DNA from 2 places in the Sulfitobacter sp. 1A13421 genome. Region 2 is predicted to be linked to the other one. Evidence: riboswitches for the same ligand, from Rfam matches in the RefSeq annotation. Region 2 holds a riboswitch; the other holds the start of a gene.
What was found. Region 2 has a riboswitch for cobalamin ahead of ACGYLI_RS16255 (DUF1636 family protein). Riboswitches for the same ligand answer to the same signal wherever they lie in the genome.

Region 1 (4,272 bases), on a different contig from region 2:
TCGACAACCTTTCAATCGCGGATTTTGGCACCCGGCGGCGGCATTCCTACCTCTGGCAGGATTGGTGCGTGCAGGCGATGCATGAGGGGCTGGGCGATGCCTTTACCGGCACCTCCAACTGTCGCATCGCCATGATGCGCGAGCTTGAGGCGATTGGCACCAATGCCCATGAGTTGCCCATGGTCTATGCCGCTTTGGCCGAGGATGACGCCGCCCTTGCCCGCGCGCCCTATGACGTGCTGTCGGATTGGCATGATGAGCATGAGGGCAATCTGCGGATCATCCTGCCCGATACCTACGGCACCAAGGGGTTTCTCGATCACGCGCCGGATTGGTTGGCAGGCTGGACCGGCATCCGCGTCGACAGCGGCGATCCGGCCACGGCGGCGCAGACGGCCATTGACTGGTGGCGCGCCCGCGGCGAGGACCCGACGACCAAGCGGGTGATCTTCAGCGATGGGCTGGATGTGGACAAGATCAAGGAGTTGCACGCGCAGTTTGCGGGCAAGGCCAAGGTCTCTTTCGGTTGGGGGACGTTGCTGACCAATGACTTCCGCGGGCTGGTGCCGAATGATGCGCTGGCGCCCTTTAGTTTGGTCTGCAAAGCGGTCAGCGCCAATGGGCGGCCCACGGTCAAACTCTCAGATAACCCCAACAAGGCGATGGGTCCGGTGGATGAGATCGCGCGTTACAAGCGTGTTTTCGGGGTCGGAGAGCAGGCCGCGCAGCAGGTGATCGTCTGACGGTCAGCCTTCGCCAAGGGCGGCCACGGGGAACTCCGCCGTGGCAATCAACCCTTCGGGCTGCCAATCGTAGTGCAGGGTGCCACCGACCGCGCGGGTCAAGGACTGGATGATCCGCGAGCCGCTGTTGCGCGGAGACTTGATGACCTCCGGCCCGCCTGTTTCGCGCCAGACAAACCGCAGGCGGGCAGGCTCCTGAAGGATGGTGATATCGAGCGATACCCGCCCGGTATCGGAACTGAGCGAGCCGTGTTTCACCGCATTCGTCGCCAGCTCGTGCAAGGCCAGCGTCAGGGGGGAAACGAGGCGGTGCGAGATCAGCGGATTCGCCCCGGTGAGGTTGATCTGATCCTCGGTGGCCGAGGTGTAGGCCCGCATGATCGGCCCCATCAGCGTCTCGAAATCCACCTCATGCTGGTCGCTGCGGCCAATCGTGTCGAAATGCGCCGCGCCCAAGGCGGCCAGCCGCTCGATCACCTTGTCGGCAAAGGCCGCCGGGGTCGGCTCCTCACGGGCGGTCAGGCGGACCATCGCAGTCATAACGTTGACGATATTGCGCAGCCGGTGCAGCAATTCGTCATCGGCCAGTTGCCGGTGCTCCCGCTCCACCCGGCGGCGTTCGGAAACGTCGAGTTGCGAGCCGAAGAAGTAGATCAGATTGCCGTCTTCGTCATTGATCGGCCCCAGTTGCAGGGCGTTCAGGAAGCGGCTGCCATCCTTGCGGTAGTTCACGATCTCCACCGTATCGACCCGGCGCGCCAGTAGGGTTTCGCGCACCGCATCGACGCTTTCGCGCGTGGTTTCCGGACCTTGCAGGAAACGGCAGTTCTGGCCCACGATCTCATCCAAACCATAGCCGGTGAGATCGGTGAAAGCGTCATTCACATAGACGATGGGATTGTCCGGCAGGGTCGGGTCGGTGATGCACAGCGGCAGGCGGGCATAGCGCACGACCTTGCCTAGAACGTCTTCGGCCAGGGTCTGCCGAGCGGCGGAGACCGTGTTGTCGTTCATGAATTCCCGCCCCTTGATCGAAACTGGCCGTCAATGTGCCCTGCACGTGGCTTTTGGGTCAACCCGCATACCGGGGGTTGAGCCATATTTATCTACTAAATGCTGTATGCGCCATACGGTTCCGCGAGGTTCGATAAATGCGGCTTGTCAGGAAGGGCCGAAAATGCGTAATTGAAGGTGCTTGGTGTCCCGAAAAGCGCCTTTGGGTGTGGGACCGAAAAGGGAATTCAGTAAGGGGTCGCCAGACCCTGAAGCCGAAGCCGCCCCCGCGACTGTAAGCGGTAAGCCAATGCCCCTCGTGCCACTTGTCCTTTCGGACGGGGAAGGCGGGCAAAGGCCACGACCCGCGAGCCAGGAGACCTGCCAGGCAAATGAAACGCTAGATGCCGTCGGGTGTGACGGTAAGGAGATTGTAGATGACGACGATGATTAAGACCGCCGGTGCCACGCGCAGCAAACTCGTACCGGCGCTGTTTGCCGCCGTATTGGGTGTGGCTCTGATGGCGCTGACCGGCCATGTGCAGGCCGCAGCACTGCATGATGCCGCCCATGACGTGCGCCACGCGACGGGCTTTCCCTGCCACTAAGCGCCGCGTTCGGTATCACTGGGGTCCGGGCTGCCATGCCGCAGTCCGGCTGTCTGTGATTCTGGCTTTCTTTCCATGCCCGCCTCTTGCCGTTTTGCCTGCCTCCGCCCTTGACCGTGTGGGCAGGGCTTTGGCGCATCTTGAGGCTGGCTGATGGCTTGGCCCGCGTTTCGCGCGGCGCTGAGTATCATTTCGCATCTAAGGATCATTGCGATGTTTTCACGTTTTCTGACTTCCGCCCTGTTTGCCGGGGCCTCTGCAGGCCTGTTGACCGGCCTGCTGCAACTCTATTTCGTGCAGCCCGTGCTGCTTCACGCCGAGCTTTATGAGACCGGCGCGCTGGTGCATTTCGGGGCCGACCCCGTCAGCGCGCATCCCGATTTGCCCGGTTTCGATGCCGTCCGCGATGGGTTGAGCCTGATCTTCACCATGCTGACCTATACTGCCTATGCGCTGATCCTTCTGGCCGCGATGAGCCTTGGCGAAGAGCGCGGTGCGGTGATTGATGGCCGCTGGGGCATCCTTTGGGGTGTCGCCGGTTTCGTGGCCTTCCACCTCGCGCCGGGGTTCAGCCTTGCGCCCGAAGTGCCCGGCGTCGCCGCCGCAGACATCACTGCGCGGCAGATCTGGTGGTTCGCCACCGCCGGGGCGGCGCTGGTGGCGCTTTGGCTGCTGGCCTTTGGCAAGGGTTGGGGCGCGTGGATCGGGGCGGCGGTTCTGCTGATGGCCCCGCATGTCATCGGCGCTCCCGAGCCCGAGAGCTTCAGCGGCCCGGTGCCGACCGAGATCGGCGCGCTTTTCGCCGCGCGTGCGCTTGGCATCGGCTTGGCCGCATGGGTGTTGCTGGGCAGTTTCGCCGGGTTCTTTTGGCAACGTGAAGGCGCGCAGAGCGCCTGAGGGAGGTCGAAATGGACAGATCACTGGCGCTTTTCGCCATTGGATTGGTCTTTGGCGGTGGCATCGGTTTTGCCATCGCCGCAAGCAACGGTGTGACCTTCGACGGCCATGACCACGGCGACCCTGCCGCCCATGGCGGCGGCGGGCATACGGCCATGGATCACGGTGGCGCGGATCACGCGCGGATGCACGGCCAGCCCATCGCGCTGGCCGCCGAAGAGGCCCCCAGCCTTGCAATCCGCGTGACCCCCGACCCGATGTCAGGCCACAACCTTTTTGTTGAGACCGAAGGCTTCGCCTTTGCCCCGCAGAATGCCAGCGGCGAAAATCAACCGGGCGAGGGCCATGCCCATGTCTATGTCAACGGTGCCAAGATCGGGCGGCTTTACGGCCCATGGCTGCATCTGGCCGATCTGCCCAAGGGCGAGGTCACGGTAGAGGTCACGCTTAATGCCAATGACCACCGCCCCTTGGCGGTGAACGGTGCGCCGATTACGGCCCGCGAGGTGCTGACGGTTGAATAATCGCACCGCCTCCCCTTTTCATGGCGGGCCGGAGCGCATACCCGGCACGCATAACCCGATGGGACAAGATCAATGAGCGCAACCCTACATGTCTGCATGACCTGCCGCGCCGGTGAGGTGCTGGAGGAAGACGCCCCGCGCCCCGGCGCGCAGCTTCATGCCGCCCTCGACGCCGCAGGCGCGCCAGAGGGCGTGACCATCGTGCCAGTGCAATGTCTTTCCGCCTGTTCGCAAGGGGCCGCCGTGGCGCTGTCTGCGCCGGGCAAATGGTCCTATGTCTATGGCCGCTTGACCAAGGAAGACGCCGCCGACATCCTTGCCGGAGCCGCCGCCTATGCCGCCACCCAAGACGGGCTGGTGCCATGGCGCGAACGCCCGGTCATCTTTCGCAAGCAAAGCCTTGCGCGTATCCCCCCTTTGACCCTGCCGCAGGAGCCTACCGCATGAGCGATCTCGCCAAAATTCCCGTTACCGTCATCACCGGCTTTCTCGGCGCGGGCAAGACCA
Region 2 (4,272 bases):
TAGAACACATTGCGCGAGCTTTCCTCGCCCTCATATTGGACGGGGTAGAACATCAGGCCGTTCAGCTCTTCCAGAACGGGCAGCGCGGATTTGCGCGAGACCGAGGTCCAAGAGCCAAAGATGACATCCACCTCCGAGACGGTGAGAAGCTCACGCGCCTTTTCGGCGAACAGCGGCCAGTCGGAAGCCGGGTCAACGACGACCGCTTCGATCTCACATCCCAGCAAGCCGCCCGCGGCGTTCTGCTGCGCAATCAAAAGCTCCATCGTGTCTTTCAACGTCGTCTCGGAAATGGCCATCGTCCCCGAGAGGGAGTGCAGCACGCCAACCTTGATCGGATCGTCGCAGGCCGCAGCGGCGGCTGATCCTGCGAGCAGAAGGGCAGCGGTCGCCGTGACTGTGCGTTTGGTGGAAAATTTCATGACGGTATCCCCGTTTGGTGTGCGGAGGAGCAAAGACGCGATGATGCCTCTTCCACACAGCGTTTATTGTTATCGCGCGCGGATGCCCCCCTTGGCGGACAACTCCCTTGGCGCCGCCCCATAGCGAGGCCCCTGCAGCCTCAATTTCAGGGCGCGTTGCAACAAGCCCTAACCCAAGGTCGCTTTCTGCGGCGCAGCAATAACGCCCTTCGATTGGGCGGTTTGAGGTGGACCTGCCAAAATTTGGGCGCTGAGCGCATGGATTTTGGCAAGCTCGGGGCATCGGCCTACGGGTTGCACCACATATTGTGATGTTATAACGTTACTCAGATTATCCATAGCAGAGCCCACAAACCATGCCCGCCACCGACAAACGCATTCCCGTTACTCTGCTGACCGGCTTCCTCGGCGCGGGGAAAACCACGCTGCTCAATCACATCGTCTCAAGCGAAGAGGCCCCCAAAATCGCGGTCGTCGTGAATGAATTCGGTGAGGCCGGGCTTGACCACGACCTGATCGAAACCGCCGACGAAGAGGTCATTCTCATGCAATCGGGCTGTCTGTGCTGCTCGATCAGGGGGGATCTGTCGCGGACGCTGCAAGACCTCAAGCGCCGCAGGCAGACGTGGCGCGTGCAATTCGACCGCGTTGTGATCGAGACGACGGGGCTGGCCGATCCCGGCCCCATTCTTCAAACCTTCTTGGCCGACCCCTATCTGGCCCGCAAATTCCGCGTGGACGGGGTGGTGACAGTCGTCGATGCCGCGAATGGGCCGGACACGCTGGATCAGCAGTTCGAAGCCGTCTCGCAGGTGGCGATGGCCGACCTGCTGGTGCTCAGCAAATCCGACTTGGTGACCCAGCAAGCGCTCGCCGCCTTTGAAAGCAGGCTGCGCGACCTTAATCAAACGGCGCGCGTCATCAAGGCCGAACGCGGGCTTATCCCGATTGCATCGCTCTGGGGGCTCAGCGGTATGCGGCGGGCGGTTGATGCGGGCAACGTTATGGAATGGCTCACGCCCGTCCCAGTGGCGGATCCGCTCGACAACCTCTCAGGCTTCGCCGCGCCCTCGGCATCCGCGCCCGTAATGCAAACCCACCAGCATGATGCACGGATCGGGTCGGCCTCTATCGTTCTAGACGCACCGATCCCGGCCGAGGCTTTCGACCTTTGGCTCGACACGCTGGCCAGGCTGCGCGGGTCCGATCTTTTGCGGGTCAAAGGCATCGTGCATCTGGAAGACGTCCCCACCCCCTTTGTCTTTCACGGGGTCCAGCATCTTTTCGACCCGCCCGTCCCCCTGCGCGACTGGCCAAAGGACGACCAGCAGTCCCGCATCGTCGTCATCGCCCGCGACATGACCAACCCCGAACTGAACCGCAGCCTCGATATGCTGCGCGCCCGGCGCGATGGGCCTGGGCTAGAGGCGGGATAGCAGCTTGACCCGGCATGGCTCTTCGGCCACAGATCATGGCGATGGTTTCCAGCCGCCGCAGCGGCGTCTGGGATGAAAAGGGAATACGGTAAGGCAAGCAGCGCGCGCCGAAACCGTAACTGCCCCCGCAACTGTGAGCGGTGAGTGACCCCGGCAAAAACCACTGAGCTTTAGGCTTGGGAAGGTTCGGGCGAACGTCGATCCGCGAGTCAGGAGACCTGCCATCACCGGCACCGAGAGGGGCCGTAACTGCAACTCAACCCAGACGGGGTGTCTGGTTAGGAGAACATGATGGCGACAGGGAAACTCCCCTGCTGTAGAACATGGCTGCTCGATCCCCCGCGCGTTCGCGGAGGGCGACATGGATACGCATCAGAACCACAGGATTACGGTTTGCACCTCATGCAAACACAAAGGCACGGATTGCCGCCCGGGCTTTGACCTGATCCAGAGGCTGAGCGCCGCAATCGCGGCAGCCGGCGCGGCGATCCCCGAGGATTTCGAGGTCGCGGGCGTGGCCTGTATGGCGGGCTGCGACCGCCCCTGCACGGTGGCCTATCATGCCAGCGCAAAGGCGACCTACCTCTTTGGTGATATCGACCCTGACGAAGACATCGATGACCTTGTGGCCTTCGCCCGGCACTATGCCACATTGAATGACGGCTGGTGCTCTTCGCTGGACCGCCCCGGCAAACTGCGCAAATCCACCCTTGCGCGGGTGCCCGCGGCGATGATCGAGCTGAAACCCAGCCACCTGCGCGTCTCATGAGGGCTGCCGATCTTGCAGTAAAGGATGTAAGCTGGGCGCCGGGAAAATCGGGCCAGCCGGTTCTGCACCCTACGTCCTTTACCGTCGCAGCGGGCGGCGTTCTGGGCGTGCTGGGGCCGAATGGCGCGGGCAAATCCACCCTCTTGCGCCTGCTCTACCGTTTTCAACCGCCCCAAACGGGGTCAATCCATGTGGGCGGGCAGGATATTTGGTCCCTCTCCGCCCGTGCCGCCGCGCGGCGCATCGCCGCCGTCTTGCAAGAACAGACGCCGTCTTTTGGGCTGACGGTCTTGGAGATCGTCCGCCTTGGCCGCACGCCTCATCGCGCGGCGTTTTCGTCATCAAGCCGGAAAGATGAGCAGATCATCGACCGCGTCTTGGACCGGCTCAGCCTGCACCCCCTCGCCCACCGCGATGTCGGCACGCTTTCGGGCGGGGAAAGGCAGCGCGTCATGGTCGCCCGCGCCTTGGCGCAGGAGCCGCAGGTCTTGGTCCTGGATGAGCCGACCAACCACCTCGATATACGCCACCAGCTTGAAATCGTGTCCCTGATCCGCGGTTTGAACATGACCATCGTCGTCTCGCTTCATGATCTCAATATGGCCGATGGCATCTGTGACGAGGTGCTGGTGCTGAAAGAAGGCTATCCGCAGGGCTTCGGCCCGCCAAATACGGTTCTGACCGATGATCTCGTCTCAAAAACATTTCGCGTCGACGCGCAGCGCGAGCGGCTCACCCCCAGCGGCGCGGCGCATTTCTCTTTTGCCCTTCCAGATTGAAACGGAAAACTCTTATGAAACTTACTCTCACCACCCTCGCCGCCCTGATGATCGCCGGATCGGCCTTTGCCCAGACCACCGTTCAAAGCTGCGACCGCGAAGTCACCTTTGAACACCCGCCTCAAGCTGCGGTCGCCAATGACGTGAACCTGCTTGAGATGATGCTGGTGCTCGGCCTCGCAGACCGCATGGTGGGCTATACCGGCATCTCGGGCTGGAACAAACTGGACCAAGAGATGACCGCAGGTGTCGCGGCGCTGCCGGAACTGTCGTCGAAATACCCCTCGCGTGAGGTGCTGATCGGGGCGGATGCCGACTTCTTCTTTGCCGGTTGGAACTACGGTATGAAGGTCGGCGGCGAGGTGACGCCGGAAACGCTCGACCCCTTCGGCATTCAAGTCTACGAACTCACCGAAAGCTGCATCCATATCGGTCAAAAAGCCCCATCCTCGATGGAGGATATGTACAACGATCTGCGCAATCTTGGCACGATCTTCGACGTCTCGGATCGCGCGGAAAGCTTGATCGAAGGCTACCAAGCCGAGCTCGACGCATTCCTCACGGCGCTGCCCCCGCTTGAGACCGCCCCCCGGGTCTTTGTCTATGACAGCGGCGAAGATGTGCCTTTCACCGCCGGGGCCTATGCCATGCCGAACGCCTTAATCGAGGCCGCGGGCGGCACGAACATCATGAACGACCTTGAGAAAAGCTGGGCCACCGTCGGTTGGGAGGCCGTGGTCGCGCGTGATCCCGAAGTCATCGTGATCGTCAATTACGGCGAAGTCACCGCCGATCAAAAGCGCGCCTTCATGATGGAGAACCCCGCCTTCGCCGACATCGACGCCGTGCGCAACGACCGTTTCGTC

Region 1: another riboswitch for cobalamin. It lies ahead of ACGYLI_RS07860 (CbtB-domain containing protein); the one in region 2 lies ahead of ACGYLI_RS16255 (DUF1636 family protein).

The regions. Positions count from the first base shown of each region.
Region 1 covers NZ_JBIFFQ010000003.1:221,037-225,308, reverse strand. The annotation lists gene pncB (nicotinate phosphoribosyltransferase) at 1-743, shown strand, start outside; gene ACGYLI_RS07865 (PAS domain-containing protein) at 747-1,757, opposite strand; cobalamin riboswitch at 1,923-2,140, shown strand; gene ACGYLI_RS07860 (CbtB-domain containing protein) at 2,174-2,344, shown strand; gene ACGYLI_RS07855 (CbtA family protein) at 2,558-3,241, shown strand; gene ACGYLI_RS07850 (hypothetical protein) at 3,253-3,765, shown strand; gene ACGYLI_RS07845 (DUF1636 domain-containing protein) at 3,838-4,212, shown strand; gene cobW (cobalamin biosynthesis protein CobW) at 4,209-4,272, shown strand, end outside.
Region 2 covers NZ_JBIFFQ010000012.1:1,672-5,943, reverse strand. The annotation lists gene urtA (urea ABC transporter substrate-binding protein) at 1-422, opposite strand, end outside; gene ACGYLI_RS16260 (CobW family GTP-binding protein) at 779-1,858, shown strand; cobalamin riboswitch at 1,884-2,099, shown strand; gene ACGYLI_RS16255 (DUF1636 family protein) at 2,220-2,627, shown strand; gene ACGYLI_RS16250 (ABC transporter ATP-binding protein) at 2,624-3,406, shown strand; gene ACGYLI_RS16245 (ABC transporter substrate-binding protein) at 3,421-4,272, shown strand, end outside.